Regions from separate parts of the Streptomyces sp. NPDC054841 genome, predicted to be linked through region 1. Evidence: riboswitches for the same ligand, from Rfam matches in the RefSeq annotation. Region 1 holds a riboswitch; each other region holds the start of a gene.
What was found. A riboswitch is a leader RNA that binds a small molecule or an ion and turns the genes downstream of it on or off. The one in region 1 is predicted to bind cobalamin.
Positions count from the first base shown of each region.

Region 2: linked by a shared signal. The riboswitch ahead of metE (5-methyltetrahydropteroyltriglutamate--homocysteine S-methyltransferase) and the one ahead of ACWGI8_RS29110 (prenyltransferase/squalene oxidase repeat-containing protein) in region 1 are both predicted to bind cobalamin.
Region 3: linked by a shared signal. The riboswitch ahead of ACWGI8_RS15995 (cobalamin biosynthesis protein) and the one ahead of ACWGI8_RS29110 (prenyltransferase/squalene oxidase repeat-containing protein) in region 1 are both predicted to bind cobalamin.
Region 4: linked by a shared signal. The riboswitch ahead of ACWGI8_RS37925 (ribonucleoside-diphosphate reductase subunit alpha) and the one ahead of ACWGI8_RS29110 (prenyltransferase/squalene oxidase repeat-containing protein) in region 1 are both predicted to bind cobalamin.

Region 1 covers NZ_JBSGZO010000276.1:1,901-11,192, forward strand. The annotation lists gene ACWGI8_RS29095 (ATP-binding cassette domain-containing protein) at 1-1,912, opposite strand, end outside; gene ACWGI8_RS29100 (energy-coupling factor transporter transmembrane component T) at 1,909-3,000, opposite strand; gene ACWGI8_RS29105 (SCO2322 family protein) at 3,390-4,082, opposite strand; gene ACWGI8_RS29110 (prenyltransferase/squalene oxidase repeat-containing protein) at 4,184-5,443, opposite strand; cobalamin riboswitch at 5,536-5,683, opposite strand; gene ACWGI8_RS29115 (MBL fold metallo-hydrolase) at 5,775-6,815, opposite strand; gene ACWGI8_RS29120 (hypothetical protein) at 7,057-7,701, shown strand; gene ACWGI8_RS29125 (hypothetical protein) at 8,257-8,379, shown strand; gene ACWGI8_RS29130 (hypothetical protein) at 8,729-9,085, opposite strand.
Region 2 covers NZ_JBSGZO010000436.1:139-6,614, forward strand. The annotation lists gene metE (5-methyltetrahydropteroyltriglutamate--homocysteine S-methyltransferase) at 54-2,378, opposite strand; cobalamin riboswitch at 2,531-2,751, opposite strand; gene ACWGI8_RS35780 (MurR/RpiR family transcriptional regulator) at 3,063-3,983, opposite strand; gene ACWGI8_RS35785 (SPW repeat protein) at 4,228-4,707, opposite strand; gene ACWGI8_RS35790 (YbaY family lipoprotein) at 4,843-5,184, opposite strand; gene ACWGI8_RS35795 (hypothetical protein) at 5,181-5,408, opposite strand; partial or broken gene ACWGI8_RS35800 (amidohydrolase) at 5,514-6,476, opposite strand, start outside.
Region 3 covers NZ_JBSGZO010000098.1:8,173-17,464, forward strand. The annotation lists gene ACWGI8_RS15990 (cobyric acid synthase) at 1-1,212, opposite strand, end outside; gene ACWGI8_RS15995 (cobalamin biosynthesis protein) at 1,209-2,159, opposite strand; cobalamin riboswitch at 2,191-2,345, opposite strand; gene ACWGI8_RS16000 (MerR family transcriptional regulator) at 2,564-2,911, opposite strand; gene ACWGI8_RS16005 (alkene reductase) at 3,047-4,117, shown strand; gene ACWGI8_RS16010 (hypothetical protein) at 4,230-4,451, opposite strand; gene ACWGI8_RS16015 (anion permease) at 4,467-5,681, opposite strand; gene ACWGI8_RS16020 (class II aldolase/adducin family protein) at 6,061-6,732, shown strand; gene ACWGI8_RS16025 (alpha/beta hydrolase) at 6,808-7,935, shown strand; gene ACWGI8_RS16030 (hypothetical protein) at 8,079-9,292, shown strand, end outside.
Region 4 covers NZ_JBSGZO010000507.1:347-5,665, reverse strand. The annotation lists gene ACWGI8_RS37930 (ribonucleotide-diphosphate reductase subunit beta) at 1-978, opposite strand, end outside; gene ACWGI8_RS37925 (ribonucleoside-diphosphate reductase subunit alpha) at 978-3,362, opposite strand; cobalamin riboswitch at 3,493-3,635, opposite strand; gene ACWGI8_RS37920 (GNAT family N-acetyltransferase) at 3,688-4,191, opposite strand; gene ACWGI8_RS37915 (hypothetical protein) at 4,505-4,984, shown strand; partial or broken gene ACWGI8_RS37910 (phosphate ABC transporter ATP-binding protein) at 5,206-5,319, shown strand, end outside.

The DNA.
Region 1 (9,292 bases):
GGGCGAGCGCCAGGCGCTGCCCCTCGGAGAGATCCCGGGGGTGGGTCTCGTCCGGTACGCCGGGCAGCAGCGCGGTGACGAGTTCCCGGCAGGTCCCGGGCGCGGCGCCCGCGTCCGCGTCCGCGGCGGCGCACTCGGCGCCCACCGTGTCCGCATACAGCAGGTCCCGCGGCTCCTGCGGCACCAGCGCCACCTCCCGGATCAGCTCGCGGGGCGGGGTGCGGTGCGGGGTGAGCCCGCTCACGGTGACCGCGCCGGCGGTCGGCTCGACCATGCCCACCAGGGTGCCGAGCAGCGTGGACTTCCCGGCGCCGTTGCGGCCCATGAGCGCTACGGTCTCGCCGGGCGTCACGGTGAGGTCGACGCGCCGGAGCGCCTCGACCCGTCCGCGGCGGACGGCGAGACCGCGCGCTTCGGCCGCGGGGCGGCTGCGCCGGGTGTCGGGTACGGACGGGTGCGCGTCGGCTGCCGCGGGGCGGCTGCGCCGGGTGTCGGGTAGGGACGGGTGCGCGTCGGCGGCCGCGGGGTGGGTGCGCTCGGCCTGGTGGTCGGGCGGGGTTCCGCCGTCGGCTGCCGCGGGGCGGCTGCGCCGCAGGAGTCTGCCGAACAGGCTCCGGGCGGCGAGCCCGCGTGCCTCGGCTGCGGGCGCGTGGTGGGTGCGCCCGGCCTGGCGGTCGGGCGGGGTTCCCTCGCTCGCCCAGAGCTTCGCCTGGGGGTACCCCCGTTTCGCCCCGCTCGCCGGTGCGGGCCGTCGTGAGGGTGCGGGTCCTCCGGCCGTAGGTGCCTCGTCATTGGCGGCTGCGGACCGTGGGCCAGCCGGAGCCGGAGCCGCAGCCGCGGGCGGGAGCCGGTCGGACGACGCGTCCGCGGGCCCGAGCCGGTCGGCCGACGCATCCGCTGCGTCGGCGAGTGCGGTCGGGGCGGCCTCGTCGGATCCGCGAAGCGGGTCGGTGTCCGCCTCCGTACCCCATGTCTCGCCCGGGGCGGGGGCCGCCGTCGCGGGTCCGCGGTGGGGGGCCGGGGGCTCGCCCACGGCTTCGGGAAGGGGCGGGGTGGGGGAGAGAACAGCGGCCGCACCCGGAACCCGCGGCTCCGTCCCCGACAGCCGCGCCCGCAAGTCGCCCGCGCGGCGCCGCGCGTCCCGTACCGACAGCGGCAGCGGGTCCCAGCCCGCCAGGCGGCCGAGGGCGACGACCGGGGGGTGGACCGGGGAAACGGTCATGATGTCGGCGGGGGCGCCCGTCACCGGGGGCTCGCCAGGAGCCGGGAGCAGCACGACCTGGTCCGCGTACTGGACGACCCGCTCAAGTCGGTGCTCCGCCATCAGGACGGTCGTGCCCAGATCGTGGACGAGCCGCTGGAGGACCGCCAGCACCTCCTCCGCCGCGGCCGGATCGAGCGCCGACGTCGGCTCGTCCAGAACCAGCACCCTCGGGTGCGGGGTCAGCACGGAACCGATCGCGACGCGCTGCTGCTGGCCGCCGGAGAGCGTCGCGATCGGGCGGTCGCGAAGACCGGCCAGGCCCAGCAGGTCGAGGGTCTCCTCGACGCGGCGGCGCATCACGTCCGGGGCCAGGCCCAGCGACTCCATCCCGTACGCCAGCTCGTCCTCCACCGTGTCGGTCACGAAGTGGGCGAGCGGGTCCTGGCCCACCGTGCCGACGAGATCGGCGAGCTCGCGCGGCCTGTGGGTGCGGGTGTCCCGGCCGTTCACCGTGACCCGGCCCCGCAGCGTGCCGCCCGTGAAATGCGGCACCAGCCCGGAGACGGCACCCAGAAGTGTCGACTTGCCGACTCCCGACGGGCCGACGAGCAGAACCAGTTCGCCCTCGGGGACGGTCAGGTCCACCCCGGCGATCGTGGGCGCGGCGGCGTCGCCGTACGTCACCGAGACGTTCTCGAAGCGGATCACGACGACTCCTCCGGCGGTGCGGGAGCTACGAACGCGGGCATCAGGCCCACCAGGACCGACACCGCGGGCCACAGCGGCAGGGTGGGCGCGGTCAGCGGTACGACGCCGGGGTGCAGGGCGTCCGGATCGTACGAACCCGCCCGGATCATCAGCGCCGCGACCGCCACGCCCGACCCGGCCACCAGCCACGCCCGGACGCCCCAGTGGTCGGGGCGGTAGCGGGTACGGACCTGACGGCGCCCGCCGAGCCACAGCCCCGCCAGCGCCGCGGCGAACCCGCCCAGCAGCACCGGCAGTCCGTACCCCGCCCCCTCGGCCGCGAGCAGTCCGTACGAGCCGGCGCAGACCCCGAGCAGACCGCCGAGCGTGAGGGCCGACGTGGTGTGCCGGACCGCGGGCGGCACCTGTGCCGTACGCCCGTACCCCCGCGCGTCCATCGACGCGGCCACCGCGACCGACCGCTCCAGCGCGCCCTCGAGTACCGGCAGCCCGATCTGCAGCACCGCCTTCACCCCGCCGGTCGGGCGGCCGCGCAGCCGGCGGGCGGTGCGCAGCCGCACCACGTCCGCGACCATGTTCGGCGCGAACGTCATCGCGACGACGACGGCGACGCCCGCCTCGTACAGCGCACCCGGCAGCGACTTCAGCAGCCGCGCCGGGTTGGCGAGGGCGTTCGCCGCACCGACACAGATCAGCAGCGTGGCCAGCTTCGCGCCGTCGTACAGCGCGAACACCAGCTGCTCGGCCGTCACCCGGCCGCCGATCCTGATCCCCTGAGACCAGTCGGGCAGCGGTACTTCCGGCAGCGTCACCAGCAGATGCGTACCCGGAATCGGCGAGCCGAGGACGGCGGAGAAGACCAGCCGGGCCGCGATGACGAAGAGCCCCAGCTTGACGAAGGCGCCGTACGAGCGGGCCCACGGCGCGTCGGTGCGGCGCGCCGCCACGACGTACCCGGCGACGCCGACCAGCAGGCCCAGGAGAAGGGGGTTGGTGGTCCGGGACGCGGCGGTGGCCAGACCCAGAGCCCACACCCACCACGCCCCCGGGGGCAGCGCGTTGCTGCGGCTCGCCTCGGGGGCGCGCAGGACTCCGCCACGGGGCGGGCGCCGCCCCGGGCGCTCGCGGTGTGCAGCGTCGCGGCGCGTGGCGTACCGGTCCCGGCCGGGGCGGCCGGTGTGGCCGTCCGCAGGCGTCGCCGGACGGGCTGGGAACGTGCCGTTCTCGTGGGCGCGGCCGGTGTGGCCGTCCGCAGGCGTCGCCGGACGGGTTGGAAACGTGCCGTTCTCGTGGGCGCGGCCGGTGTGGCCGTCCGCAGGCGTCGCCGGACGGGCTGAAAACGCGCCCTCCTCAGGCGCCGCCGGGCGGGCGGGAAACGTGCCGTTCTCGTGGGCGCGGCCGGTGCGTCCGTCCTCAAGCGCCGGACGGGCTTGATGTGTGCGGTCGGTACCGGCACGGCGGCCGGGGCTCGGCGGGGTCATCCGCGACGGCGGCGGGACTGCCAGAACGCCGCCGCGCCCAGCGCGAGGACCGCGGCGACACCCGCGAGGAGGCCGAGCGACGGGCCGCTGCCGGTCGCCTCGGCCGTCTCGGCAGGCGCGGAGGCGGACTCCGGGGAGGACTGCGACGAGGACTGCGGGGACGCTGTCGTCGACGGGGCGTCGCCCGACACCTGTTCGCCGCAGCCCGTCCTCGGGCAGCCGGAGATCGCGCACAGCAGCGCATCCGAGTTGTAGCGCAGGGGCTCGGCCACCGCGGCGAGGGCCTCCGCACTGGTGGCGTCGGGACGGACCTGCGCACAGCCGGTGCGGGGGGCCGGCGGCGTCTCGCCCCCCGGCGCGTCGGCGGGGGTGCCGAAGTCGACGACCACGCCGACGCGCTTGGTGCCGGCCTTCGCGGGGGTACCCGCGCACAGCGCGGCGAAGCCGGGTGCGGTCCGGGGCCTGGCAGAGTCCTGCGAGTCCGCACTGACGGAGAAGCGGAAGCCGTCCACCGTGCCATCGGCCGGCCGGGCCGTGGCCGGGCCCTGGGTGGCGTACGCCCAGGCCCCGCCGTCGGACTGCCAGAACGACCAGTACCGGTAGCCCGCCGCCTGCGCGGACCCCGCGCCGCCCAGCACGGTGAGCGCGACGCCGAGGGCGAGGACGAGCGCCGTCAGTCGTGCAGGCACGACCGTGCCCACCCCTGTGCGCGTCCCGTACCACCGCGTCCCGTACCACCGCGCACCGCGGGCGCGGGCGCGGGGGCGAGTGCGGTCGGTCGCCCTCGGCATCACTGCTGCTGGTTCTTCCGGCGACCGCTGATCAGGAAGCCGATGCCCGCGCCGGCCGCGACACCCGCGCCGACGATCCACCAGATACCGGCGCTGTCGCCGCCCTTGTCCGTCTCGTCGTCCGAGTCGCCCTCGCTCGGCTGCGGCGTGGCCGCGTCCGTGGCCGTGGGCGCGGGGCCGGTCGCGTTCAGCTGCTCGACCAGGTCGGCACCGCCGAAGTCGCGCGGGTCGGCGCCGGACGCGTGCGCGGCGAGGATGAGCTGCGCGTACGCGGCAGGTCCGGCGTCCTTCGCCCAGCCGGCGGAGTTCTTCTCCAGCCAGGCCACCGCACCGGCCGCCTTGTCACTGTGCCCGGCGGCGGACAGGGCGAGCACCGCGTCCGCGGTGTTGCCGAAGTCCGGCAGCGGAGCCGGGTCGGTCGCGCCGGGCATCGGCGGCGAGTCCAGGTGCCCGGTCTTCGCCAGGGCCTTCGTGAGGTACGCGGCGCCGTTGCGCGCGGCCTGCTCCGGAGTCGCCCTGGCCGGGCTGGCGCACTTCGGTTCCCCGTCCGGCTTCGGGCCGCCGGCGATCATGCCGCGGCCCAGTCCGCCGAGCACGGCCGCCGCCGTGGCGTCGCCGTTCGCGAGCAGCTTGCCCGCCTTGTCCGGCTGGTACGCGAACGCCCCGCCGCCCGTCGCGTCGGCACACGGGATCGCGAAGGAGACGAGTGCGTCGTACGGGGTCTTTCCGTCCTTCGACTTCACGTCGCCCGGCTTGGCCTGCGCCGCGGCGAAGGCGCCGATCACGATCGACGTGGAGTTGGCGTCGGACGGCATGCCCGGGTTGTAGCTCCAGCCGCCGTCCGCGTTCTGCACGGACTTCAGCCACTCCAGGCCCTTGTTGACGGCGTCCTGGTGCCCGCCGAGGGCGCGCAGGGACTGCACGGCGGCCGCCGTGGCGTTGGTGTCCAGCATCGTCTTCGCGTCGCACGGCTTGCCGGCGTCCGCGCGGTACGAGGCGAAGCCGCCGTTCGCGCACTGCTGCCCGGTCAGCCAGTCGACGGACTTCGCGGCGGGCACGGTCCGCATGACGTCCTGCGCGAGCAGCGCCAGCGACTGCCGCCAGACACCGTCGTACGTCGGGTCCTTGGTGCCGTACAGCCCGGCCGGGATCGTGGGCGAGGGAGAAGGGGTGGGCGCGGCCGTCGCGGCCGGGGCACCGGCCACGCAGAGCACGGCGGAAGCGGCGGCGAGCGCTGCTGCGCTGCGGCGAACGGTCATGGCGGACTGTGCCTCTCCTGTCGGGAGCCGGGCACAGGCACGCTGAGGCACCAGGCTCCGGCGCCGTATACCTCGACGGTGCCGGCCACCGGGCGGTCCCGATGGCGCGAACCGGTCACTCCGGTACGAGGCATTCCGACTCACCGCCTGCGACGGCGGCTCACGGTTGCGGGTCAGTGCCGGATTTGCACCGGCTTCCCCCCGTACGGTGTGATGACGACTCGCACACTCTACCGGTCCGTATGCCGGGCCCCCGGGGACGGTCGGCACTGCCGGGCCCGCGCGGACGCGCCCGCCGGAATGCCGGCGCCCCGGCCGACGGGGACGGGCGTCAGTGAGCCGCCACGTACGCCACCGGATCACTGCCCGCCACCGCCTCCGCCCGCCCCAGCTTCACCAGGCGGCGCAGATGGGCCTCCGCCTCCGAGACCGCGATGTTCCGTGAGCCGTAGGGGATCTGCTCCCAGGGGCGGTTCCACTCCATGCGCTCGGCCAGCTGCCACGGAGTGAGCGGCGCGGCGAGGAGCTCCAGCAGTCCGCCCAGCCGCTCCTCGTGGTGGGCCAGCAGCTCACGGACTCGGGCGGGGGCGTCGGTGAAGGCGTGCTGGTGCGCCGGGAGGACCTCGGCGACGCCGAGGCGGCCCACACGCTCCAGGGAGTCGAGGTAGTCGCCGAGCGGGTCGGTGACGGTGGAGTCGTCGGGGTCTTCGTAGAGGCCGATGTGCGGGGTGATCCCCGGCAGCAGATGGTCGCCGGAGAAGAGCCGTCCAACGCCGGGGAGGTTCGCCGGGTGCTCCTCCTCCAGGTGCAGACAGACGTGCCCGGGGGTGTGGCCGGGCGTCCATATCGCGCGCAGCCGACGGCCGGCCAGGTCGACCGGCTCCCCGGGGACGATCTCCCGGTCGGGCAGGGCGGCCCGGAGCCCGGGCAGGGTGCGCATCCGGCCTTCGGCGCGCGCCGCGCGCAGCGGGGCCAGATGCTCCTCGGGGGCGCCGACGGCGGCGAGCTTGTGGGCGAGGTAGTCGAGCCAGGCGCCGGGCCGTGCCTCGCGGGTGCGGCGTACGACGGCGGTGTCGGCCGCGTGCATCGCGATCCAGGCGCCGGACGCCTCGCGCACCTGACCGGACAGTCCGTGGTGGTCGGGGTGGTGGTGGGTGATGACGACGCCGTGGACGGCGGCCACCGAGGTGCCGATGGCGGACAGGCCCTCGGTGAGGGCCGTCCAGGAGGCCGGATCGTCCCAGCCGGTGTCGATGAGGACGGGGCCGCGGCCGGTGTCGAGGACATGGACCAGGGTGTGGCCGAGCGGGTTGTCCGGGATGGGGACCTGGAGGGACCACACGCCTCCGCCGTGCTGGATCACCTGTGGCATGCGTCCTCGAATCTCCGGAGGCGGCAGGGGCATTGCTCACTATAACGAGAACTGATGGACCGTCAGAATGGTCGGGGAGAGTTTGCCGGCATCCCCGGCCGGCCTGCGTCTCGGGTGTCGCCACGCCGAAGATCGTTCTGGTTGAGGGTTCTTGCGCCGACATGACAGGCAGTGCTCGCTGCGATCCACTGGAAGAGGACCTCATGTGCGTCGACAGCGAGGAAGAGCGCTGGGAGGACCCGTGAACACCACAGGCCGCTTTGCTCGCAGGGCCACCACCGTGAGCCTGACCGCCGTTCTGGTCGCTGCAGGGACGGGCGGGGCCACCGCCGCCGGCACGCCCCACGACTTCGCCCGCACGGGCGGCCTCCGCGCCTCCGCCACCGCCGCCGACGACGACTGGATCTCGGTCACCGGCCCGCCTCGCAGCATCACCGCCGAGTGGGTCGAGACCACCGACAAACCCACCGGCATCTCGGTCAAGATGCCCGGCAAGGCCGAAACCCAGGAAGGTTCCTTCACCCTCGACTCCAAGTCGATCCAGATGCGCATTTACAAGGTCGAGGACGGGAACAAGCGCTTTGCCTTCGAGGTCGCGGACACTTCGGGAACTGACGTCAAGGATGCGCTGGGCACGGTCATCCCAGGCGCTGCTGCCCCGGTCAGCGGGACCGTGACCAGCAACCGCGCCACAACAGTCGACGGCCACCCCGCCCGCGAGGGCCGTATCACGTTCAACAGTGACGGCGTCCCGAGCGTGATCCTCATCCGTGTCATTGCCGCTGACGGCCAGCTTGTCGTGCTTGCGACCAGTGCCCCCACTGCGAACGAGAAGGGCCTGAACGTGCTCTACAAGCGCTTCACCAGCAGCCTGCGCATCCCCTGACCTTTCCGTTCGGGTGATCACCCGAACGGTGCGAATGAGTCTCTCCGCATGCGTGAACGTCAGGGTGTGCGCAGGCTGGGAGAAGCTGCCGCCCGTGCGCACGGTGAGGGACGATGATCGTATCCGTGGTGTCGATGCCGGAAGGGCTCGTCGCTCGTACAAACCTGCCGGAGGCCCGTGAGCGTCTCGCGGCATCGCGCTTCCTGCTCGTGGACATCGAGCTGCCCGAGAAGGCGTCGCCCGACGAACAGCCGGTCTCCCGGCAACTCGGTCTGGAAGCCGAGGGCTTGACGTGGCTGGGCAGGGAAGGCGAATCCGTACGGGCCGAGTTCCTCGGGGACACTGCGGGCTTCGTCGTGCCCGTGGTCGAAGCGGGCCAGGTCGCCCATATGCATGCCTTCGTGACCGAGCGGTACCTGGTGATGGTTCACCGAGGGCCGATGGGACCGGTCGCGAGCCTCATCGGCCGGTTGCGGAGCGAAAGGCCTTCCGACCCCGTGGCACCACGCGCTCCTGCCCTATCTGGAGGCCACGGACGAGACCTTTTCGCGAAGGATGCTGAGCCGCAGCTTTCCGGAGGAGCGGCAGCGGCTCGCTCGCTCGTACCTGCGCGCCGCCAGGTTGGTGACCCGGCTCTGGCGGAAGCTGCACGACGACAGTCTCGACGTCGATGACTGATGGGCCCATCAGCCCTCCTCCGTGGCTTTGTTCAAGAACTGATGGCCCGTCAGAATTGTCCGGATGCGGACCGGTCGAGCACCGGGGAGGGCCGCTACGCCCCCACCCGAAGCCGCCGCTCATCCGCGGCGTCGCTGATCGCCGGCCATACCCCCGCCACCATGCCCTGACCGACGGGACCGTCGGGATCCCTGCGGGCATGGAGTCGTGCAGGCGGCCGTCTCCGGCTCCAGCGACCGGGATCGCTGGAATCGTTCGAAGGGAGCCGGCCGGACCTGGCGCAGTGCGGCTGGTGCCCTGAGTCGGGACGCTTCTCTGGCGTCAGGTCGGGCATGGCGTGCCGCCTTCGCTACGCGGCCGCGGTGTTCGTCGGCGCGGTGTCGGGGTGGTGCTTCAGTGCCATACGGGCTCTCACTCGCGCCTCGCCCTCCATGGTCACCCAGTGCGGGTGGGTCGACACCTCGATGGACAGCTCCCGAACCAGGGCCCAGAGACGGGCCTCCTCCGCCTTCTGCTCGTCGGTGTAACCAGGACTGTCCGCCTGGCCGCCGGTGACGACGCCGGTGTGGGGGTGCTCTTCGCCGGGCCAGCCCTTCAGGGGCTCGACCGACCAGGGCAGGGTCTGACACAGAGCCTGGTACGCGGCGTTGGCCTGTCGGAGGCGGCGCTGGGCGTCGATCAGGTCGGAAGGGAAGGTATCGGCCACAGCTGGAATGATACGTCTGTTCGAATACTCGTTGGGAGTGCCGCGCCGCAGCCCGCCGCGAATGCGTGACTCACTCCCGATTGCTCGGCTCTTCTCGGTCATCGCGCCGCGACGCGCCTGGGGGCGTGCCCCTGTGACGCGCCCGTGACAGTCGGCGGACGTCGTCGTGAAGTCGCACGGTCAGGCTTTTGAAAAGAGGGCAAAAAG
Region 2 (6,476 bases), on a different contig from region 1:
CCGTGCCGGGGCCGGGCACGCACGCGCGTGTCCGGCCCCGGCCCGGAGTGGGCTCAGGATGCCTGAGCGGAGAGATCCGTCCGGATCTCACGGGCCGCTGCGACGAGGTTGTCGAGTGACGCCCGGGTCTCCGGCCAGCCACGGGTCTTCAGGCCGCAGTCGGGATTGACCCACAGCCGCTCCGCCGCAATGGCCTCGAGTCCCTTGCGGAGCAGGGCCCCCGCCTCGGCGGTGCCCGGGACGCGCGGCGAGTGGATGTCGTACACACCGGGGCCGACCTCGCGCGGGTAGCCGGCAGTGGCGAGTTCGCCGGCGACCTGCATATGGGAGCGGGCGGCCTCCAGGCTGATGACATCGGCGTCGAGGTCGTCGATGGCCTGGAGGATGTCGCCGAACTCGGCGTAGCACATATGGGTGTGGATCTGGGTGTCCGGGCGCACCCCGCTGGTGGTGAGGCGGAACGCCTCCGTCGCCCAGGTGAGGTAGCGAGCCCGGTCCGCGGCGCGCAGCGGCAGCGTTTCGCGCAGGGCGGGTTCGTCGACCTGGATGACGGAGGTTCCCGCCGCCTCGAGGTCGTCGACCTCGTCCCGCAGGGCGAGAGCGACCTGGCGTGCGGTGTCCCCGAGCGGCTGGTCGTCGCGGACGAAGGACCAGGCGAGCATGGTGACCGGGCCGGTGAGCATGCCCTTGACCGGTCGGTCGGTGAGCGACTGCGCGAAGCGGGTCCAGCGCAGGGTCATCGGTCCGGGGCGGGAGATGTCGCCGGCGAGGATCGGCGGGCGGACGCAGCGGGTGCCGTACGACTGGACCCAGCCGTGCCGGGTGGCGAGATATCCCGTGAGCCGCTCGGCGAAGTACTGCACCATGTCGTTGCGTTCGGGCTCACCGTGCACCAGGACGTCGATTCCGGCCTCCTCCTGGAAGGAGATGACCTCGCGGATCTCGGCCTCGATGCGCTCCTCGTAGCCGGCGGTGTCGATACGCCCGGCGCGCAGATCGGCACGGGCGGTGCGCAGTTCGCCGGTCTGCGGGAACGATCCGATGGTGGTCGTCGGCAGCAACGGCAGCGCGAGGTGGGCGCGCTGGGCGGCGGCCCGCTCCGGGTACGGCTGCGCGCGGCGGCCGTCCGCGTCGGTGACAGCTGCCGCCCGGGCGCGCACCGCCGGGTCACGGGTGATCGCCGAACCCGCACGGGAGGCCAGATCGGCCCGGTTCGCGGCCAGCTCCGCCGCGATCGTGTCCGTGCCCTGCGCGAGGCCGCGGGCCAGGGTGACGATCTCGGCGGTCTTCTGGCGGGCGAAGGCGAGCCAGCGGGCGATCTGTGGATCGATGTCGTGCTCGACGGTGCTGTCCAGCGGGACATGCAGAAGCGAGCAGGAGGCGGACACATCGACCCGGTCGGCGAGACCGAGCAGGGTGCCGAGGGTGGCGAGCGACGCCGAGAGGTCGTTGATCCATACGTTGCGGCCGTCGACGACGCCGGCGACCAGGCGCTTGCCGGGCAGCCCGCCGGCCGCGGCGAGTTCGTCGAGGTTCGCGGCGGCCGGGCCGGTGAAATCGAGGGCGAGACCGTCGACGGGAGCCTTGGCCAGGACCGGCAGCGCTTCGCCGAGCCGGTCGAAGTAGGAGGCGACCAGCAGCCTGGGCCGGTCGCTGAGGCCGCCGAGGCCGCGGTAGGCGCGGGCGGCGGCGTTCAGCTCGGCGGGCGTGCGGTCCTGTACGAGGGCGGGCTCGTCCAGCTGCACCCACTCGGCCCCGGCGGCCCGCAGTTCGGCGAGTACCTCGGCGTACACCGGCAGCAGCCGGTCCAGCAGCGTCAGCGGCTCGAAGCCGTCGTCGACACCAGGAGCGGGCTTGGCCAGCAGCAGATACGTGACCGGGCCGACGAGCACGGGGCGCGCGCGGTGGCCGAGTGCGAGCGCCTCCTCGAGTTCGGCGACCTGCCTGGCCGGATCGGCGGAGAAGACGGTGCCGGGTCCGAGCTCGGGGACCAGGTAGTGGTAGTTGGTGTCGAACCACTTGGTCATCTCCAGCGGCGCCACGTCCTGGGTGCCGCGTGCCATCGCGAAATAGCCGTCCAGGGCGTCTGCCTCGACGGCGGCACGGTGGCGGGCGGGGATCGCGCCGACCATCACGCTGGTGTCCAGGACGTGGTCGTAGTACGAGAAGTCACCGGTCGGCACCTCATGGACACCGGCCTCCGCGAGCTGCCGCCAGTGGGTGCGGCGCAGGCCGGCGGCGGTGTCCCGGAGGGCGTCCGCGGTGACGCGGCCCTTCCAGTAGCCCTCGATCGCCTTCTTCAGTTCCCGGTTCCGGCCCTGCCGGGGGTAGCCGTACACGGTGGCCCGTGCTCCCGTGGCTGCGGACTTGCTGGTCACGGAACTCTCCTTCGCGAGCGTGTCTCCGATACGACCCCGGGAACGGATCGAGGGCGCGAAGGAACGGCGACCGGGCGGCCGGATGTTGCCCGTGTCCGCCTGGTGTGTGCGCCGACCCGCCCTCGAGGTCACCGGGATCTCCGCACGCGTACGTCGCGTGCGGGCAACGGGCAGGTCTTCGGACTCGCGGGCACGTCGCCGGTTTCCCGGCGGACACCTACTGGCCGTCGCTTCCCAGACCCGGCCGGGCCCAGTGCGTATGACGGCGGTCGTTCCCGCTCACCGCTGCGGGGCAGTCCCGGATTCCCACCGGGTTCCCTCTTACGACACTCCTGTCCAACTGACAGGGCGTACCAGCTGCACGGTCAGCGTAGGGGGTACGTGGGTTCGCGGACACCACTGTTCACATTCCGGAAGGAATGTGCGGGTGCGGGCGGCCTGCATGCAGCAGACCGGCCGTCTTGCCGGCGGCCCCGGCCCAGGGGTTGACCGGGGCCGCCGGGGGGCAGCCAAGGGGAGAGGCTGCCCTAACAGAACACCGTGGGGCCGACGAGGAGGAGTGTCGTCCGCAGTGCCACCTGAAGTAAATATATTTACTGCCAAGTACGCAAGGGCATGAAAAAATTCATGCACCTCTGGGTGTGAAAGTCCCCCCTGCAAGACCGTCGCCCGGCCCCGCCCGCGTCAGTACTCCAGGAAGAAATCGTGCTGCTCAGCGGCCTGCTCGTACTGCTCAAGACGCATCTGCGTACGCTCGGGATCGGCATCGGCCATGGCCTGGAGGATGGCCGCCGACAGCACCCCCGGCGCCGCGTACGAGTCGAAGACCAGACGCGATCCGGTGGCGGCCGTGAACGCCACGTCGGCCTCGTCGACCAGCGGCCCCATCGTCAGGTCCGTGATCAGTGCGGTGCGCAGGCCCGCACTGCTTGCGGCCCGCATCGCCGCCAGTGTCTCCTTGGCGTGCCGCGGCATCGCGAACGCCAGCACCCATGTGCCGCCCGCCTCCCGGGACTGCAGCAGCGCGTCGTAGGCCACGCTCCCCCCGCGCGAGACCAGACGCACGTCCGGATGGATCCGCCTCGCCCCGTACGCGAAGTACTCCGCGAGCGAAGAGGAGATCCGCAGGCCGAGAATCGTCAGCGGGACCGACCGGGCGAGCTCCCGGCCGATGTCGAGCACCTTGCCCGTGTCGGCGAACACACGGCGCAGGCCCTCCAGATTGCCGATCTCGGCGTCGACGGCCGCCTGCAGTTCGTTGCGGCGGTCCTCCCCCGTGTCCACCGAGCCGGCGACCGCGCTCAGCGCGATGGGCTGCAGCGCCTCCCGCAGCGCCGGGAACCCGCTGAACCCCACCGACGAGGCGAAGCGCGTCACCGACGGCTGACTCACCCCCACCCGGTCCGCGAGATCCGTGATCGACAAGAAGGCGGCCTCGGTGAGGTGGTCGATGATGTACTGCGCGATCCGCCGCTGCGCGGGAGACAGCCGGTGCCCGCCGAACAGAGCGCGGACCCTCTCCACAGGCGTCGGCTCCGCATCGGGAGACTGCCTTCCCGGCGTGATAGCAGACGCCTGCGCGCGCGCATGCTGCCCTGATGGCACGGTGTGCCTCCTTCGCGTCCCACTTGGGTTCAACATAGCTCACGCACCGTGGTCGCCCACGGGAACCGTCGGCCACTGTCCGGCTGGTGGGACAGCCCCGTACGCGGCTGCCGACTGCGGCCGCCGTACGGCGAGTTCGGGGACGGCTGAGCGGGAGAACCGGCCGTCGTACGGGAAGGCCCCGACCCGGTCGGCACGTGCGGGAGCTTTCCGGGGGCGGGGCCTTCCCTGAGGCGGGACGCGCTCAGCGTATGGGGCCGATGTCCGGGCCGCCGCGCGCGGAGGCCCGAGAGCGGCGGAGGCCGCCGACGCGGCGCTCGGCCACGGCCGCCATGGCCAGACCGAGCAGCAGCGCCACGACGCCGACGATGACGTTGCTGACGATGCTGCGGGTCGTCGCGACGTTACCGGCGACGACCCAGGGGGAGATGATCGTCCAGGCTCCGATGGCTATGGCGCACCAGGCCTGGGAGTGGGTCCGCTCGTAGGCCGAGCCGAACCCGCCCATGCACAGGGCATAGGCGACACCGGTGATCAGGTTGCACACGGCCAGCGTGGTGAGGCCGTTGAACCCGGCGATCCACGGAGAGGCCGCCAGGTACAGGCCCGTGAGGAGGGCCAGTGTCTCTATCGCCTGCGCGCGAGGCGTCGAGGTCGCCCGTTCGAAACGTGCGCGCATCTCGGCCAGGTCGGGGTGCTGCTCGATGCTGGGGTGGGTGGTCATGGCGGGCCGCCTCCTTCGGAAGCGTGAAATCGGCCGTTCACCTGCAATGAAACGCTTTCTGCGCAGTTCCGGTCAACGCGGCCGGGACAACTCGTGGGGACGGATACGGACCGTGTCCGGGCGGCAGCGGCACGGTCATACGACGGTGACGGGAGCGATCAGCCCATCGGCCGACTCCGGCGGGACGGGGGTGGCCTGAGTGCTGATCAGGTCCCCCTGGGACAGGGCTCCGGTGCCGGAGAGGTCGATGTGGACCCGCAGTCCGTAGGAGGCGCCGGGGTCGAGGTCCGGCACCCTGACGGTGAAGGGCACGCGGCCCCCCGGAGTCAGCTCGACGTCCGTCTGGACCTGTGCGCCGACCACCGTGGAAGGACCATCGGCAAAGGAGACGTCCCGGACCTCGACGAGGACCCGGGCCGCCAGGGTCCTCGGACTGTCGGCGGGGAGGGTCACGAAGCCCGCGACGGTGTCCGTCATCGCGGCCTGCCCGCCGGCAACCGTGCGGGGGCCCGCTCCGGGTCGCGCTCGTCGAGCCGCGCCAGGAGCGCGGCGACCTCCGCGGTGATCGGCAGCCCGGTCCGCTCCTCCACGAACAGCCGCCGGCCCGCGGGGCCGGCCTCGAAGAACACGTACTGCCCGGCGGGGCGCCGGGCGGCGGTCTTCTTCGTGCGGCGGGTGCGCCCCGACGGGCCGGCGTTCATGCGTCTCCTCGGTGCAGGGGATGGAACGTGCTCGGACGGGGACTTCGTCACCTCCATGCGTTCCACCCCCTGCCGCTCGGCGGAGATAGGACTTACTCGTCCAGTCTAGGCGTCGGGGGTGGCGTACACGCGCTCTCCCCCGACGTAGGTCAGCGCGACCTTGGCCTCCGCGATGGCCTCGGGCGGCCCCGCGCACGGGTCCCGGTCCAGGACGATCAGGTCGGCGAGGGCTCCGGTCCGGACGCTGCCGGTGTCGTCGAGGTGGTTCACGTACGCCGAGCCCGCGGTGTACGCCGTGAGCGCGGTGGTCAGGTCGATCCGTTCGTCGGGCAGGAACACCGGGCTCCGCTCCCCCGGCAGGACGCGGTTGACCGCGACGTGGATGCCCTCGATCGGGTCCGGGCTGCTGACCGGCCAGTCGCTGCCCGCGGCGAGGGTCGCACCCGCGCGCAGCAGTGCGCCGAACGGGTACTGCCATGCCGCCCGTTCGGGTCCGAGGAAGGGGATGGTGAGCTCGTCCATCTGCGGTTCGTGCGCGGCCCACAGCGGCTGCATGTTGGCCGTGGCGCCGAGCTGCCGGAAGCGGGGGACGTCGTCGGGGTGGACGACCTGCAGATGAGCCAGGTGCGGGCGGGTGTCGGTCGGGCCGTTGGCGGCACGGGCGGCCTCGACGGCGTCCAGGGCGTCGCGTACGGCCCTGTCGCCGAGGGCGTGGAAGTGGGCCTGGAAGCCGAGCGCGTCCAACTCGGTGATGTATGCGCCCAGTTGTGCCGGGTCGACGAAGCTGGTGCCGCGATTGGCGGTGGCGCAGCCGCAGCGGTCGAGATAGGGGTCGAGCAGGGCGGCGGTGCCGTTCTCGGCGACTCCGTCCAGCATGATCTTGACGGTGCCGGCGCGGAACCGGTCGTGGGTCAGCGCGGCCCGGCGTTCGACGAGCTCCGGGATCTGTTCCGCCCCGCGCTCGCGGTCCCACCACAGGGCGCCGACGACGCGGGCGGTGAGCAGCCCGTCCCGGGCGGCCGTGACGTAGGCGCCGGACGGGTCGTCCATACCGAGGAAGTCGCCGAT
Region 3 (9,292 bases), on a different contig from region 1:
CCCGGGCGCGAACCGCACCCGCACCGGCAGCAGCCCGAGCCCTGCCACGGACCCGGCCCGTGACTCGACCTCGTCATCGATCCGCTCGCCCAGCACCTGGAAGCCACCGCAGATGCCGAGCACCGGACGGCCCTGCGCCGCGCGGCGGGCGATCGCGTCCGCGAGGCCCCGTTCGCGCAGCCACTCCAGGGCGCGCACGGTGCCACGAGTGCCGGGCACGACGACCAGGTCGGCGTCGGCGAGCTCCTCGGCGCGGTCCACGAAGCGCACGACCACGCCCGGCTCGGCAGCCAGTGCGTCCACATCGGTGAAGTTGGACATCAGTGGTACGGCGCAGACCGCGACGCGCAGCACGTCCTCGCCGACCGGCGGGGCGACGACGGACTCGCGTACCGCACCCCGCAGGGAACTGTGCCTATGAGAAACGTGCAGGCCGTCCTCCTCGTCGATGCCGAGCCCGTGTGCGTAGGGCAGCACACCGTACGTCCGCCGCCCGGTGAGCCCGTGCAGCATCTCCAGACCCGGCTCCAGGAGTGTGACGTCACCGCGGAACTTGTTCACCAGATAGCCGGCGATCAGCTCCTGGTCCTCAGGGGCGAGCAGCGCCGTCGTACCGAAGAACTGCGCGAACACCCCGCCCCGGTCGATGTCCCCGACCACCACCACGGGGAAGCGCGCGGCCCGGGCGATGCCCATGTTCACGATGTCCGTGCGCCGCAGATTGATCTCGGCCGGGCTGCCGGCCCCCTCGCAGATCACGGCGTCATACGTGCCCCGAAGCTCCTCCAGGCACTCCATGACGGGCCCGAACAGCGCCTGCTGCCGCCCGCCGTGCAGCATTTTCCCGGGGGACACATCACCTGATTGCGGCTGCGCCGCGGGCCCGGACGTCCCGAAGAACCCGCGCGCACTCAGTTCGCCCACCGGCTTGCCCATCAGCACGACTTGGCTGGACCGGTCGCTGCCCGGCTTGAGCAGCACGGGGTTCATCAGTGCGGTGGGCTCCACACGCGCCGCCTGCGCCTGCATGGCCTGCGCACGGCCGATCTCCGCGCCCTCGCGTGTCACGAACGAATTGAGGGACATGTTCTGTCCCTTGAAGGGCGCGACCTTCACGCCCTGGCGCACCAGCCACCGGCAGATCCCCGCCGTGACGACGCTCTTGCCCGCGTCCGACGTCGTCCCGGCGACCAGCAGTCCACCGCCACTCATGTACGCCTCCCCCTGACAGCCCCGTGTACGAGCCGCGCGCCCGCGCACGCCGCGAGTGCCAGCACCCCCACGCGGCGCGACAGCCGCACCGCACGTTCGATGTCCGCTACTTCGACGGCCCGGCCGTCCCCGTTGAGTACGGGCCGGTGCTCGACCCGCCCCCCGTAGGACAGCGTCCCGCCGAGTCTCACTCCGAGCGCCCCCGCGAACGACGCCTCCACCGGGCCGGCGTTGGGGCTCGGATGCTTCGCGGCATCCGCGCGCCAGGCCCGTACCGCACCCCGGGGATTCCCGCCGGCGACCGTCGCCAGTGCCGCCGTCAGCCGGGCGCCCGGCCAGCCCGCGACGTCGTCGAGCCGCGCCGAGGCCCAGCCGTACCGCCGGTAGCGGGGCGACTTGTGGCCCACCATCGCGTCCAGGGTGTTCACGGCACGGAAGCCCACGAGCCCCGGCACCCCGCCGAGCGCCCCCCACACCAGGGCGCCGACGACCGCGTCGGAGGTGTTCTCGGCGACGGACTCGACGACCGCCCGGGCGATCCCCGGTCCGTCCAGCGCCTGCGGGTCACGCCCGCACAGATGGGGCAGCCGCTCCCGGGCGACCTCGATGTCCCCGGTCGCCAGCGCCCCGCCGATCGCCCGGGCCTCCCGCCCCAGCGACGTGCCGCCGACCACGGCCCAGGTGGCGGCCGCGGTCAGGGCGATCGATGCCGTACGGGAACGGCGCACGGAAGCAGCGGCCAGCGCGCCCGCGACGACGGCGCCCCCGGCGCACACGGCGGTGTGCACCGCGCCCCACCCCCGGTGGTCGCGCCACAGCGCCCGCTCGACGGCAGCGGCGGCCCGGCCGAACGCGGCGACCGGATGCCCACGGCGCGGATCGCCGAGGAGCAGGTCGCCGGCGAGTCCGGCAGCGGCACCGCATGCAAAGGTCCGCTCTGCACGCATGTTCGTCCTCACTCAGGGTCCGCGCCCTGGCTCGACGTGACCGGCGGGAGAGAGTTCCTGGCTTCGGGGAACGTCCCGTTGAAGGGGGACGCACCCGTGACAGTGGCGGGACCGCGCCGGATTCGCACCGGCTTCCTCTTCTGCCGCCGTAAATGGCTCCGGAAGTCCACCACGGGCTGAGAACACCCGTCAACTCGCCCTTGACCTGCGACGGGACAGTGTGCGGAGTCCCACACGGAGCCGCACGGAGTCCCACACGCGGGCGCGCGACCCAGGGGGTGTCTTTCGATCTTGCCGGGCTCACGTGCTCGGTGATCCGGCCTGATCCACCGGACAGGCCCTGGACGAGTAAGTCCTATCTCCCGCCTGCTCCGGGCGGACGGCGGGAGATAGCACTTACTCGTCTAGTGGTCCGTCCCCTCGGCCGCGGCGATCACGGCGTCGAGCCGTTCCCGGGTGCTGACCAGTTCGCCGATCCGGGCGCCGATCCGGTCGCGTTCGGCCTTCAGCAGCGCCAGGGACTCCGGTGTGCTGACTCCCGTGTTGATGCAGGGAAGGAGCCCCCGGATCGTCTTGCTCGACAGCCCCGCGGCATACAGCTGCTGGATCAGGATGACGCGCTCGATCGCGCTCTCCGGGTACCGGCGCTGTCCGCTGGGGCTGCGTTCCGACGCGAGCAGTTGCTGCTCCTCGTAGTACCGCAGGGCGCGCACGCTCACGGCTGTCCTGGTGGCGAGCTCGCCGATGCGCACATTGCCTCCCGGTGCCTCACCGGTGACCGGGACCCACCGGTGATCCGGACCACAGGACTTGCCTCTGACGTCAATGTCAGGTTTTAGCGTAACTCACGACCGGCCAGCACCTCCTCGAGAGCAAAGGGAATGACTGTGACCAGCCTGTTCGAGAGCTACCAGCTAGGAAACCTCCGGCTGCCCAGCCGCGTCGTGATGGCCCCGATGACCCGGGCTCGCGCCACACAGGACGGCATACCCGCCGCGTCGTCGGCGACCTACTACGCCCAGCGCGCCACCGCCGGCCTGATCGTCAGCGAAGGGGTGCAGCCGAGCCTGCAGGGGCAGTCGAACCCCAACACCCCCGGGTTGCACAGTGATGAGCAGGTCGCGGCGTGGCGGCCGGTGACCGACGCGGTGCACGCCAACGGCGGGAGGATCTTCGCCCAGCTCATGCACTCCGGCCGGGTCGCGCATCCCGAGACCGTCGGCCACCACCCCGTCGCACCCTCCGCGATCGCGCTGAAGGGCGAACTGTTCACCGGCCCCAAGGGATTTCTGCCCGCCCCTGTCCCCCGTGCCCTGTCGACCGACGAGGTCAAGCGCGAGGTACAGGTGTTCGCCGACGCGGCGCGCCGGGCGATCGACGCCGGTTTCGACGGCGTCGAGCTGCACGGGGCGAACGGCTATCTGATCCAGCAGTTCCTGTCCTCCAACGCCAACCGCCGCACCGACGCCTACGGCGGCTCCATCACCGGCCGCATCCGTTTCGCCGTCGAGGCGGCGGAGGCGACCGCCGACGCCATCGGCGCCGACCGTGTCGGCATCCGTCTCTCCCCCGGGGGCCAGGTCTGGGACATGGCCGAGGACGACGTGCCACAGCTGTACGGGGCCCTGTTGGACGCGCTCGCCCCGATCGGTCTCGCCTACGTCCATGCCCTGGTCACAGCCGAGGACGACGTGCTCATCGGGCTGCGCAAGGCGTGGCCCGGCGCGTTCATCGTCAACCCGGGCGGGCAGATCGGCCCGAAGCCGACCGACAAGGCGCTCGGCGAGCACTGGCTCGCCCTCGGAGCGGACCTGATCAGCTACGGCCGCGCCTACCTCGCCAACCCGGACCTGGTGGAGCGACTCCGTCTCGGACTCCCGCTGCGCGAGAGCAACCAGGAGACGTGGTACCAGGGCGGCGACACCGGGTACCTCGACTACTCCAGTCATCAACACTGACCTGCGTCGCGGCAGTGGTCGTGGGGTCGTCTGCTTTCCGCGCTGAAACGGCCTTCGTCCGGTCCTCCGCCCAGGTGAGGGAGCACAGGACCGGACGAAGCCGGCTGCCAGGTCAGGCGACGATCAGAAAGATCCCGTACGCGACCGCCGCCGCGCACAGCGCGAAGCAGGCGTAGGCACCCGAGCGGGCCAGGACCGCGGAGCCTCCCTGCGCGGAGGCGGTTTCCTGCCTGGAGAGACCCACGATGCCCAGGGTGAACAAGCCCACCAGGGCGACGGTGACGACGAGGCTCACGCCGAAGACGGAGCCGAGAGCTACCCAGTCGATCTTCATGCTTTCGTTTCCTTCTTACGCCGCGGCGGGGGGGGCGGGGGCGGGCTCACCGGCAGGGGCGGCGGGGGCGGGGATGGTGACCTTCAGGCCGTCCAGTGCCGTGGCATCTGCCGGCTCGGCGTCGGCGGCCTCGTCGTCGGTGACGTTCGTGTGGTCGACCGGCTTGCGGCGCGAGAGCGACCAGATCACAGCGGAGCTCGCGACCAGCAGCACACCGACGGCGACGATGCCCCAGGTGCCCTGACTGGTCAGGAACTCGGCCGCGGCACCGACCAGACCGGCGGCCGGCAGGGTCAGACCCCAGGCGACGAACATCCGGGTGGCGGTGGACCAGCGGACCACGCCGCCCTTGCGGCCGAGGCCCGCACCCATCACGGCCCCGGAGCAGGACTGGGTGGTGGAGAGCGAGAAGCCGAGGTTCGAGGAGGCCAGGATGACCGTCGCGGCGCTGGTCTGGGCGGCGAAGCCCTGCTGCGGCCGGAGGTCGGTCAGGCCCTTGCCCATGGTGCGGATGATGCGCCAGCCGCCCAGGTACGTACCGAGCGCGATCGCCATGCCGGCGGAGACGATGACCCACATCGGGGGGTTCGAGCCGGGAGCGAGGACGCCGCCTGTGACCAGGGCCAGCGTGATGACACCCATGGTCTTCTGCGCGTCATTGGTGCCGTGGGCGAGGGAGACGAGGCCCGCGGAGGCGATCTGGCCGGCGCGGTAGCCCTTCGAGGTGGCCTTGTCGTCGGCCCTGCTGCCGATCTTGTACGTCAGCTTCGTCGCGAGCAGCGCGGCGAGACCGGCGACGATCGGCGCGGCGACGGCCGGGATCAGGACCTTGGTGACGATGGTGCCGCCGTTCACCGCCGAGAAGCCGGCGGACATCACGGCGGCGCCGATGAGACCGCCGAACAGCGCGTGGGAGGAGCTGGACGGCAGGCCGAGCAGCCACGTGAAGAGGTTCCACAGGATCGCGCCCACGAGCGCCGCGAAGATCACCTCCGTGCGGATGCCGCTCTCGTTGATGATCCCGCCGGAGATCGTCTTCGCGACCTCGACGGACAGGAAGGCGCCTACGAGATTGAGCACGGCGGACATGGCCACCGCCGTCTTTGGTCTGAGTGCACCGGTCGAGATGGTCGTCGCCATCGCGTTGGCTGTGTCGTGGAAACCGTTCGTGAAATCGAACACGAGAGCGGTAATGATCACGATCCCGAGGAGAAGCGTGATGTTTTCCATTTACCCAGGCTTCTATTGGACGTCAGTGGCGCGCTGAACGTAGGCAACCTGGATGAACGGAAGGTGAACTGAGTCGGGCTTTGTAGTGTCCCGAGGTAAGTTTCCGCCACTCCGCTGGTGAAGTGGAGCGACGGAAGCGAAGCGGGGCGGGCAGCGGGAAACCCGGCAGAACCGGCCCCAGTACGGCCGCGGGGGACATTTCGCCACCGCGAGGCCGCCCCCTCGGCTGCGCCGCGGATCCGTTGAAGAGATTCTGGTCACCCGGCAGGCCTCCGCCGCCGTTGCCGTACCGGCGGATCGTCCGGTACGACCAGCCCGCCCGCAGCGGGCCGCCTCGCCCGAGGACCGGTCCGGCAGGGCGGCCTGACAGGATCGCCCCATGACACAGCACGGGCAGGAAGCGATTTCGCAGGCGTGGGCGGAGCTCGTGGCCACCGCCCGCAGAACCGCCGCCGACGGACTCGTCGTCGGGACCTCGGGCAACGTCTCCGTACGGGTCGCGACCGACGCGGGCGACATCGTCCTGGTCACGCCGAGCGGAGTGCCGTACGACCGGCTCGCCGCCGAGGACGCCGTGGGGGTCGGGCTCGACGGGCGGCAGATCCTCGGGGACCTCACTCCCACCAGTGAGCTGCCGCTGCATCTCGCGATCTACCGCGGCACGGACGCTGCCGCCGTCGTGCACACCCACGCCGTGCACGCCACCGCCGTCTCCACCCTGGTCAGCGAGGTGCCGCTGATCCACTACATGGCCGCGGCCCTCGGCGGCCCCGTCCGCGTCGCTCCGTACGCCCTGTACGGAACGGACGAGTTGGCCGAGAACGTGCTCCGGGCGATCGAGGACCGCACGGGATGTCTCCTCCAGAACCACGGAACCATCACGTACGGAACTTCACTCGACCAGGCCTACGACCGGACCGCCCAGCTGGAGTGGATGTGCCGGCTCTGGCTCGCCGCCGGCTCGCTGCCCGGCCGGGAACCCTCCCTGCTCTCCCGCTCCCAGCTCCAGGACGTGGCGGAGAAGCTCCGCGACTACGGCCAGTCGCGCTGACATCGGCCCCTGCGGCGTCACCCGTGCCGTACCCGTCCACTGGCAGCCCGGCGAATACGTACCGACACTGGAACGGTGCGCCCGGCAACAGCGACGGCAGCGGCCGTCACCACCCTGATCGGTCTCGGCGCGGCTGCCTTCGCGGCCGGCCGGTACGCCAGCGACGCCGCGCTCAAGGCGTCCCCGGGTCGGCCCCTGCCCGGTGAGCCCCGGCTCACGGTGCACGCCACCGGACCCGGCCGCATCACGCTCACTCGCAGCCTCGTCTCCCTGCGGCCCGGTACCTACGGACTCACCGGCCCCGATCTGCACGCGGTCGTGGGCCCCGTCCTCGACAATGTGCCGCACGCCGCGGACAGCGTCGTCCGCCGGCTGGAGCGCGTCGAGCACGGCAGCCTCGACACCGGCACCAAGGTGCGGTTCACCCCGCAGGTCCACACCGGCAACCCGGCGGACGCCCTGGGGATCGACCACGAGGACGTGGAGATCCCCGGCGAACTGGGCTCCCTGCCCGCCTGGCTCGTCCGGGCCCCCCGCTCCACCTGGATCATCGCGGTGCACGGCCTCGGCGCCACCAGGGAACACGCCATGAACCTCCTGCCGTTCCTCACCGAACGGCGCCTCCCCGTGCTGGCCCTGGCCTACCGCGGCGACCCCGGCGCGCCGGGCTCCCCGGACGGCCTCGGCCACCTCGGCGACTCCGAATGGCGCGACCTCGACGCGGCCATCCGCTTCGCCGTCCGCGACGGCGCCGAGCGCGTGATCCTGCACGGCTGGTCCACCGGCGCCTCGATGGCCCTCCACGCGGCCGCCAACTCCGCGCTCCGGGACCGGATCGCCGGGCTCGTCCTGGACTCCCCGGTGCTCGACTGGGAGGCGACGCTGCGCGCCCTCGCCGCCGCCCGGCGCCTCCCGGGCCCCCTGCTGCCGCTCGCCGTGCGCGCCGCCGAGGGCCGCACCGGACTGCACGCCGACCGGCTGAAGGCGGCCGCGGACCCGGACGCGCTGCGCGTGCCCACCATCGTCTTCCACGGCCCCGACGACACCCTCGCCCCGTGGGGGCCCTCCCGCGAGCTCGCGGCCCGCCGCCCCGACCTGGTCACCCTCCAGACCGTTCCCCACGCCCCGCACGCCGCCATGTGGAACGCGGGCCCGGCGCGCTACGAGGAGGCCCTCCGCCGCTTCCTCACCCCCTTGATCTAGCAATGAGCACGCTTGACCCAGCGGTGATGCACGGCTGATCCAGCGGTGATGCACGGCTGATCCAGTTGCCCGCAGCAAGCCCTTCCCAGGGGATCCCGCATTCCGATTGGGCTTTCGGGCCGACAGCGGGAAGACTGCTCCCCGTGACGTCCCGTAACCTGCGCGACTCCAGGCTCCGTCTTGTCCGCCCGCGGCCCACCGCCACGGCGCGCCGCGCCGTGACGAACCGGCGCACCCGACCTGCTCCGCGCCCGCCCGAGGGCACCCCGCCCCCCGCGGAACTGGCCCGTCAGGCGCGCGAAGTCCTCGCCGACGCGGTACGTGTCGCCCGCTGGGCGGCCGCGCACAACGCGACGGGCGGACCCGCCGAGCGGGAACGGGCCGCGGCGGACCTGGAACTGACGCCGGACCGGACACACGCGGGCTGGGACCGCGCCCGGCTCGCCGGACTCGTCGAACTGCACGGCGGGACCGCGCGCCCCGGCTGGCGGCTGAACGCATGGGATCGTGACGACACGGCCGTACTGCGCGGCTGGGTCGCCCTCTTCGACGCCTGGTCCCTCGTCCATCCCGCCCCCGCCGCCGTCGCCCCCGCCGCCGTCGCGGAGGTCGTCGAGGCCTTCCCCCAGGTGCTCTCCCTCCTCCAGCTCTCCGCGGGACCGGTGCTCGTGCCGGCGCTGCTCGATCTGCTCCAGCAGCGCGTCGCGGAGCTCCGCGAGGAGCGCTGCGAAGTGCCCTACGGTCCGCAGTCCGGCCCGGCCGCGGCCACGCCGGACGATCCGCCCGCCGACGTCCCCCTCTCCGCCCTGCTCGACTGGGCCCTGGAGGGCCTGGCCGCCGTGGGCGCGCTGACCCTGGGCGAGGGCTGCGCCACCCTCACCCCGCTCGGCAACTGGGCGGTCTGGGTCAAGCTCGAACAGATCTGCGTCGCCGCCCAGAGCCCCGCGGGCCATATCGAGCAGTCCGCCGAGGACATGCTCCGCGGCTGCGCCCGGCTCACCCCAGGACCCGCCCGCGCCGAGTACCGCGCGTGGCTCGCGGCCCGCACCGTCTCCAGCGCCGTCACCGAACTGCTCGCCGCCGCCCGCGGTGAGGACGCCCTGCTGCGCGGTCTCGCCTTTGAGGCGCTCCGCGTCGTCGGCGCTCCCGCGGAGGCCGGAGTGCGCGCCGCCGCCGAAGAGCCCTCTCTGCGGCCGTACGCCCTGCTCTGGCTCGCCGAGTACGAGGGAGCGGACCCGGAGGACGCCGCCGAGGTGCTCACCCGCGAAGAGACGACCTGGCTCTGGGTGGACACCGCGGCGGCTGTGGCCGACCACGGCGAGAGCGCCCTGCTGGTCCGCCATCTCGACTCGGCGGT
Region 4 (5,319 bases), on a different contig from region 1:
GAAGTTCGTCAGCTCCTGGACGCCCTGGAGCTCCATGAAGGAGAACGGATTCTGCGAACCGTAGACCGGGGCGAAGCCCAGCCGGGTGAGCCGCTGGTCGGCCACGCACTCCAGGTACTCGCGCATCGACTCGGTGTTCATGCCCGGCAGGCCGTCACCGCACAGATCGCGGCCGAACTGCAGCTCCGCCTCGACGGCCTCCCGCAGCATGTCGGTGACCTGCTGCTGGAGTTCGTCGTCGAAGAGCTCCGGCTCCTCCTTGCGGACCGTGTCCACGACCTCGAAGGCGAAGTTCATGTGCATCGTCTCGTCGCGGAAGACCCAGTTCGTCCCGGTCGCCAGGCCGTGCAGCAGGCCCCGGGAGCGGAACCAGTACACGTACGCGAAGGCGCCGTAGAAGAACAGCCCCTCGATGCAGGCCGCGAAGCAGATCAGGTTCAGCAGGAAGCGGCGGCGGTCGGCCTTCGTCTCCAGCCGCTCGATCTTCTCCACCCCCCCTTCCCCATCGAGGGCGGCCATCCACTTGAAGCAGAACTGGGCCTTCTCGCGGATCGAGGGGATGTTCTCGACCGCGTCGAAGGCGGCGGCGCGGTCCTCCGGATTCGGGAGGTAGGTGTCCAGCAGCGTCAGATAGAACTGGACGTGCACGGCCTCCTCGAAGAGCTGCCGCGACAGGTACAGGCGCGCCTCGGGGGAGTTGATGTGCTTGTAGAGCGTCAGCACCAGGTTGTTCGCGACGATCGAGTCGCCGGTCGCGAAGAAGGCGACCAGACGGCCGATCAGATGCTGCTCACCGGGGGAGAGCTTGGCGAGGTCGGCGACGTCGGAGTGGAGGTCGACCTCCTCCACGGTCCACGTGTTCTTGATCGCGTCCCGGTAGCGCTCGTAGAAGTCCGGGTAACGCATGGGGCGGAGAGTCAGTTCGAAGCCCGGGTCGAGAAGATTCTTCTCGGCCTTGCTGTCGTTCGCGGTGGTCATTACTGGCAGGCCTCGCAGGACTCGGGGTTCTCAAGGGAGCAGGCGATCGCGTCGGCGTCGGGGGCCGCCTGCTGTACGGGGATGGGTGCGGCGGCGGCCGCGGTGCCGGACGCGGCGCGGGCGATCCGGGTCGCCGGGCGGGAGCGCAGGTAGTACGTCGTCTTCAGGCCCTGCTTCCAGGCGTACGCGTACATCGAGGAGAGCTTGCCGATGGTCGGCGTCTCCATGAAGAGGTTCAGCGACTGCGACTGGTCCAGGAACGGCGTGCGGGCGGCGGCCATGTCGATGAGGCCGCGCTGCGGGATCTCCCACGCCGTGCGGTACAGCTCGCGCACATCCGCCGGGATCCAGTTCAGGCCCTGCACCGAGCCGCTGGAGTCGCGCAGCGCCTCACGGGTCTGCGCGTCCCACACGCCCAGCTTCTTCAGGTCGTCCACCAGGTAGGAGTTGACCTGCAGGAACTCGCCGGACAGCGTCTCGCGCTTGAAGAGGTTGGAGACCTGCGGCTCGATGCACTCGTACACGCCCGCGATCGAGGCGATGGTCGCGGTCGGCGCGATGGCGAGGAGGAGCGAGTTGCGCATCCCGGTCGCGGCGATCCGGGCGCGCAGCGCCGCCCAGCGCTCGGGCCAGTTGAGCTCCACGGCAGCGCCGTAGTGATCGGGGTGCAGAACGCCGCGCGCCGCGCGGGTCTGCTCCCAGGCGGGCAGCGGGCCGCTGCGCTCGGCGAGGTCGCAGGACGCCTCGTACGCCGCCAGCATGATCCGCTCGGCGATCCGCGTCGAAAGGGCCCGGGCCTCGGCCGAGTCGAACGGCATCCGCAGCTTGAAGAAGACGTCCTGGAGACCCATCGCGCCCAGGCCCACCGGGCGCCACTTGGCGTTGGAGCGGCCGGCCTGCTCGGTCGGGTAGAAGTTGATGTCGACGACCCGGTCGAGGAAGGTCACGGCCGTACGGACGGTCTCGTCCAGCCGCTCCCAGGCGATCTCCGCGCCGTCGGCTCCCTCTTCGACGAAGGCGCCGAGGTTGACCGAACCGAGGTTGCAGACCGCCGTCTCGCCGTCGTTCGTGACCTCGATGATCTCGGTGCACAGGTTGGAGGAGTGGACGACCGTGCCGGGCTCGGCGGTCTGGTTCGCGGTCCGGTTCGAGGCGTCCTTGAACGTCATCCAGCCGTTGCCGGTCTGGGCGAGGGTGCGCATCATGCGGCCGTAGAGGTCACGGGCCGGGATCGTCTTGCGCGCGAGCCCGGCGGCCTCCGCCTTGCGGTAGGCGGCGTCGAAGTCGTCGCCCCAGAGGTCGACCAGTTCGGGCACGTCGGCCGGTGAGAACAGCGACCACTCGGCGTCCGCGTTCACCCGGCGCATGAACTCGTCGGGGATCCAGTGCGCCAGGTTGAGGTTGTGCGTACGGCGCGCCTCCTCGCCCGTGTTGTCGCGCAGCTCCAGGAACTCCTCGATGTCCGCGTGCCAGGTCTCCAGGTAGACGCAGGCCGCGCCCTTGCGGCGGCCGCCCTGGTTCACGGCGGCGACCGAGGAGTCCAGCGTCCGCAGGAACGGCACGATGCCGTTGGAGTGGCCGTTGGTGCCGCGGATCAGCGAACCGCGGGAGCGGATGCGGGAGTAGGAGAGGCCGATGCCGCCCGCGTGCTTCGACAGCCTCGCGACCTGGTGGTAGCGGTCGTAGATGGAGTCCAGCTCGTCCAGCGGGGAGTCCAGCAGATAGCAGGACGACATCTGGGGGTGGCGCGTGCCGGAGTTGAAGAGGGTGGGGGAGGACGGCAGGTAGTCCAGCCGGCTCATCATCCCGTACAGCGAGGCGACTTCGTCGAGGGCCCGGACCGAGTCGTCCTCCGCCAGGCCGGCGGCTACGCGCAGCATGAACTGCTGCGGCGTCTCGATGACCTTGCGGGTGATCGGGTGCCGGAGGAGATAGCGGCTGTAGAGGGTGCGCAGGCCGAAGTAGCCGAAGCGGTCGTCGCCGGCGGGGTCGATGAGCGTGTCGAGGCGCCCGGCGTGGGTCTGTACGAACGCGGCTGTGCGGTCCGCGATCAGGCCCTCGCGGTGGCCGACGGCGACCGAGCCGGAGAAGGCGGCCGCCCCCTGTGAGGCCGCCTCCTCCGCGATGGTGAGGGTGAGCAGCCGGGCCGCGAGCCGTGAGTAGGCCGGGTCCTCCGAGATCAGGCCGGCGGCCGCTTCGGTGGCCAGCTCGCGCAGTTCGGCCTCGTCCGAGCCCGCGTGACGGCCCCGGAGCGCGGCGGCGGCGACGCGGCCCGGGTCGGTGTCGGGGAGATCGGCGGTGAGGTCGGTAAGGGTCCGCAGCAGCGCGGTACCTGGCCCGTCGGTGAGCTTCGTTGAAGCAGGATCGGGCGGCGCGATGGTCACGGGGTGCTCTCCCTCGCTCGGCTGGGGGCCGGCGGGGCGCAGGGGCACGGGCGCACGCGTCTGAGAGCCGGTGCGCCGCGTCCACCGGCCTGTTCCGCGAGGCCCGGACGTGTCGGCACCCGGGCCGGACGGACCGGGTGCGTTGCCGACAGGTCCTCGGACTCGTGGGTATGCAAAGGAGCGAATGCAGACCAACTCACCGTTGCGGGACAGTTCCGGATTTCCACCGGATTCCCCTGCTGCGGCAACGGAGTCGAGCATACATGTAGGGGCGGGTCGATGCTGCGCCCCCCACATGTTGTGTCGCGGTGGCGTGGCTCACCCCTCAGAGCTCAAGTGCGTACGTCAGCAGGGGATTGCGGCCGGCCGCCGGTTTCCAGTCCCGCTCCGGGGTTCGTACGAAGCCCAGACGCTCATAGATGCGGTGGGCGCCACGCATCCGCTGCTGGGTCGACAGCACCAGCCGGCGGCACCCCTCGAGGGCCCGGGCCCGCTCGATGCACGCTTTGACGAGAGCCTCGCCCACACCACGCCCCCGGGCCTCGGCGGCGACGGCCAGCATCCGGAACTCGGCCTCGCCGTCCCCCGCGACATCGGCGTACGGCCTCCCGCCCGCCGTGAACGCCACGCCGCCGAGCGGGCGCCCCGAGCCGTCGACGGCGACCAGCACCTCGGACTGCGCGGCGCGTCCGGACACATCCCGCAGCACGGCGAGATAAGGATCCTGCTCCCCTAAGTCCAGCAGGCCGTCCCCGAGATACGCCTGTGCGGTGAGTTCGCCGAGGACGTCGTGCTCCTGCGGCTCCAGCGGTCTGATGATCACATCCATCCCGGCAGTCTGCCGCAGGCGGGCCAGGTGATTCCGCTTCCGCAGGTCACGGGTTTCCAGGGGCCGCCGGTGGTGCGGGGCCGGGGCGGAGGCCGCGCAGCGTCACCGGAACCGTGATCACGATTACCTTGAGTTCCCCGGAGCTTCCCATTCATTTTCCCTCCGTTCGGCCTTCACCTCGCCTTGCATACAGGCCCTACACAACCCGCGAGCGTCAGGTGCGCTCGGGGAGGGCTTTTCCGCCACACGTGCAGAGCACATGGACGGACGACGAGAGGGGGTGGTTTCGACGGTTCGGCCACGGTTCTTGTACGTGATGCGCGTATCGCCGCAGAGACCTGAGGAGGAGAAGCCGGTCGGGTGGCGGCTGATCGGGGCGAACAACCGCGAACTGGGACGCAGCGCCGAAGCGTTCGCCGGCCCGGAGGAATGCGCTGCCGCGATGATCGAACTGCGTGAGAAGGTCGCCGAGGCCCGTGTGCTGCTCTCCATGCCGGACACGGCGGGCAGCTGGACATGGCGCCTCGAGCTCGACGGGCGGGCCGTCGCGGTCGCGGGCAGGCCCTATCTGCGCCAGCGCGAGTGCCAGTACAACCTCAGCCAGTTCCTGGCGGCCGTTCCCGTGGCCCGGCTGGCCGAGGGGATGCCCAGCAGGCCCCGGCTGCGCGGAGTGCCGTTGCGCGGCGCCGCGGAACCGGCGTCCACATGTGCGGAGCAGGACGACGACGGCCACGGCTTCGCGTCCAACGCCCTTGCGCGCGCCGCCATCAGGGCCGGGGCGGGTGCCCGATGACGGTCGTCATGCCGGGGCTCACCGGCCCGTCCGAGCCCGCACCGGACCCCGCGGACGCGGCGGACACGCCCCGCGCCCTGCGCGGCGGGGGAGAGCTCGGGGACCGGCTGTTCCGGGGAGGTGCCCGCGGCAGCGGTGCCGTCGTGCTGGCCATCATGCTGCTGGTCGGCGTCTTCCTCACCTACCGCGCCAACCAGGCGCTCGGCGTCGCCGGATTCTCCCGTCTCCGTCAGCCCGGCGGCGCGCTCTCCGGCGGCCAGCAGCAGCGTCTGTGCATCGCGCGCTCCCTGGCCGTACGCCCCAAGGTGCTGCTGATGGACGAGCCCTGCTCGGCC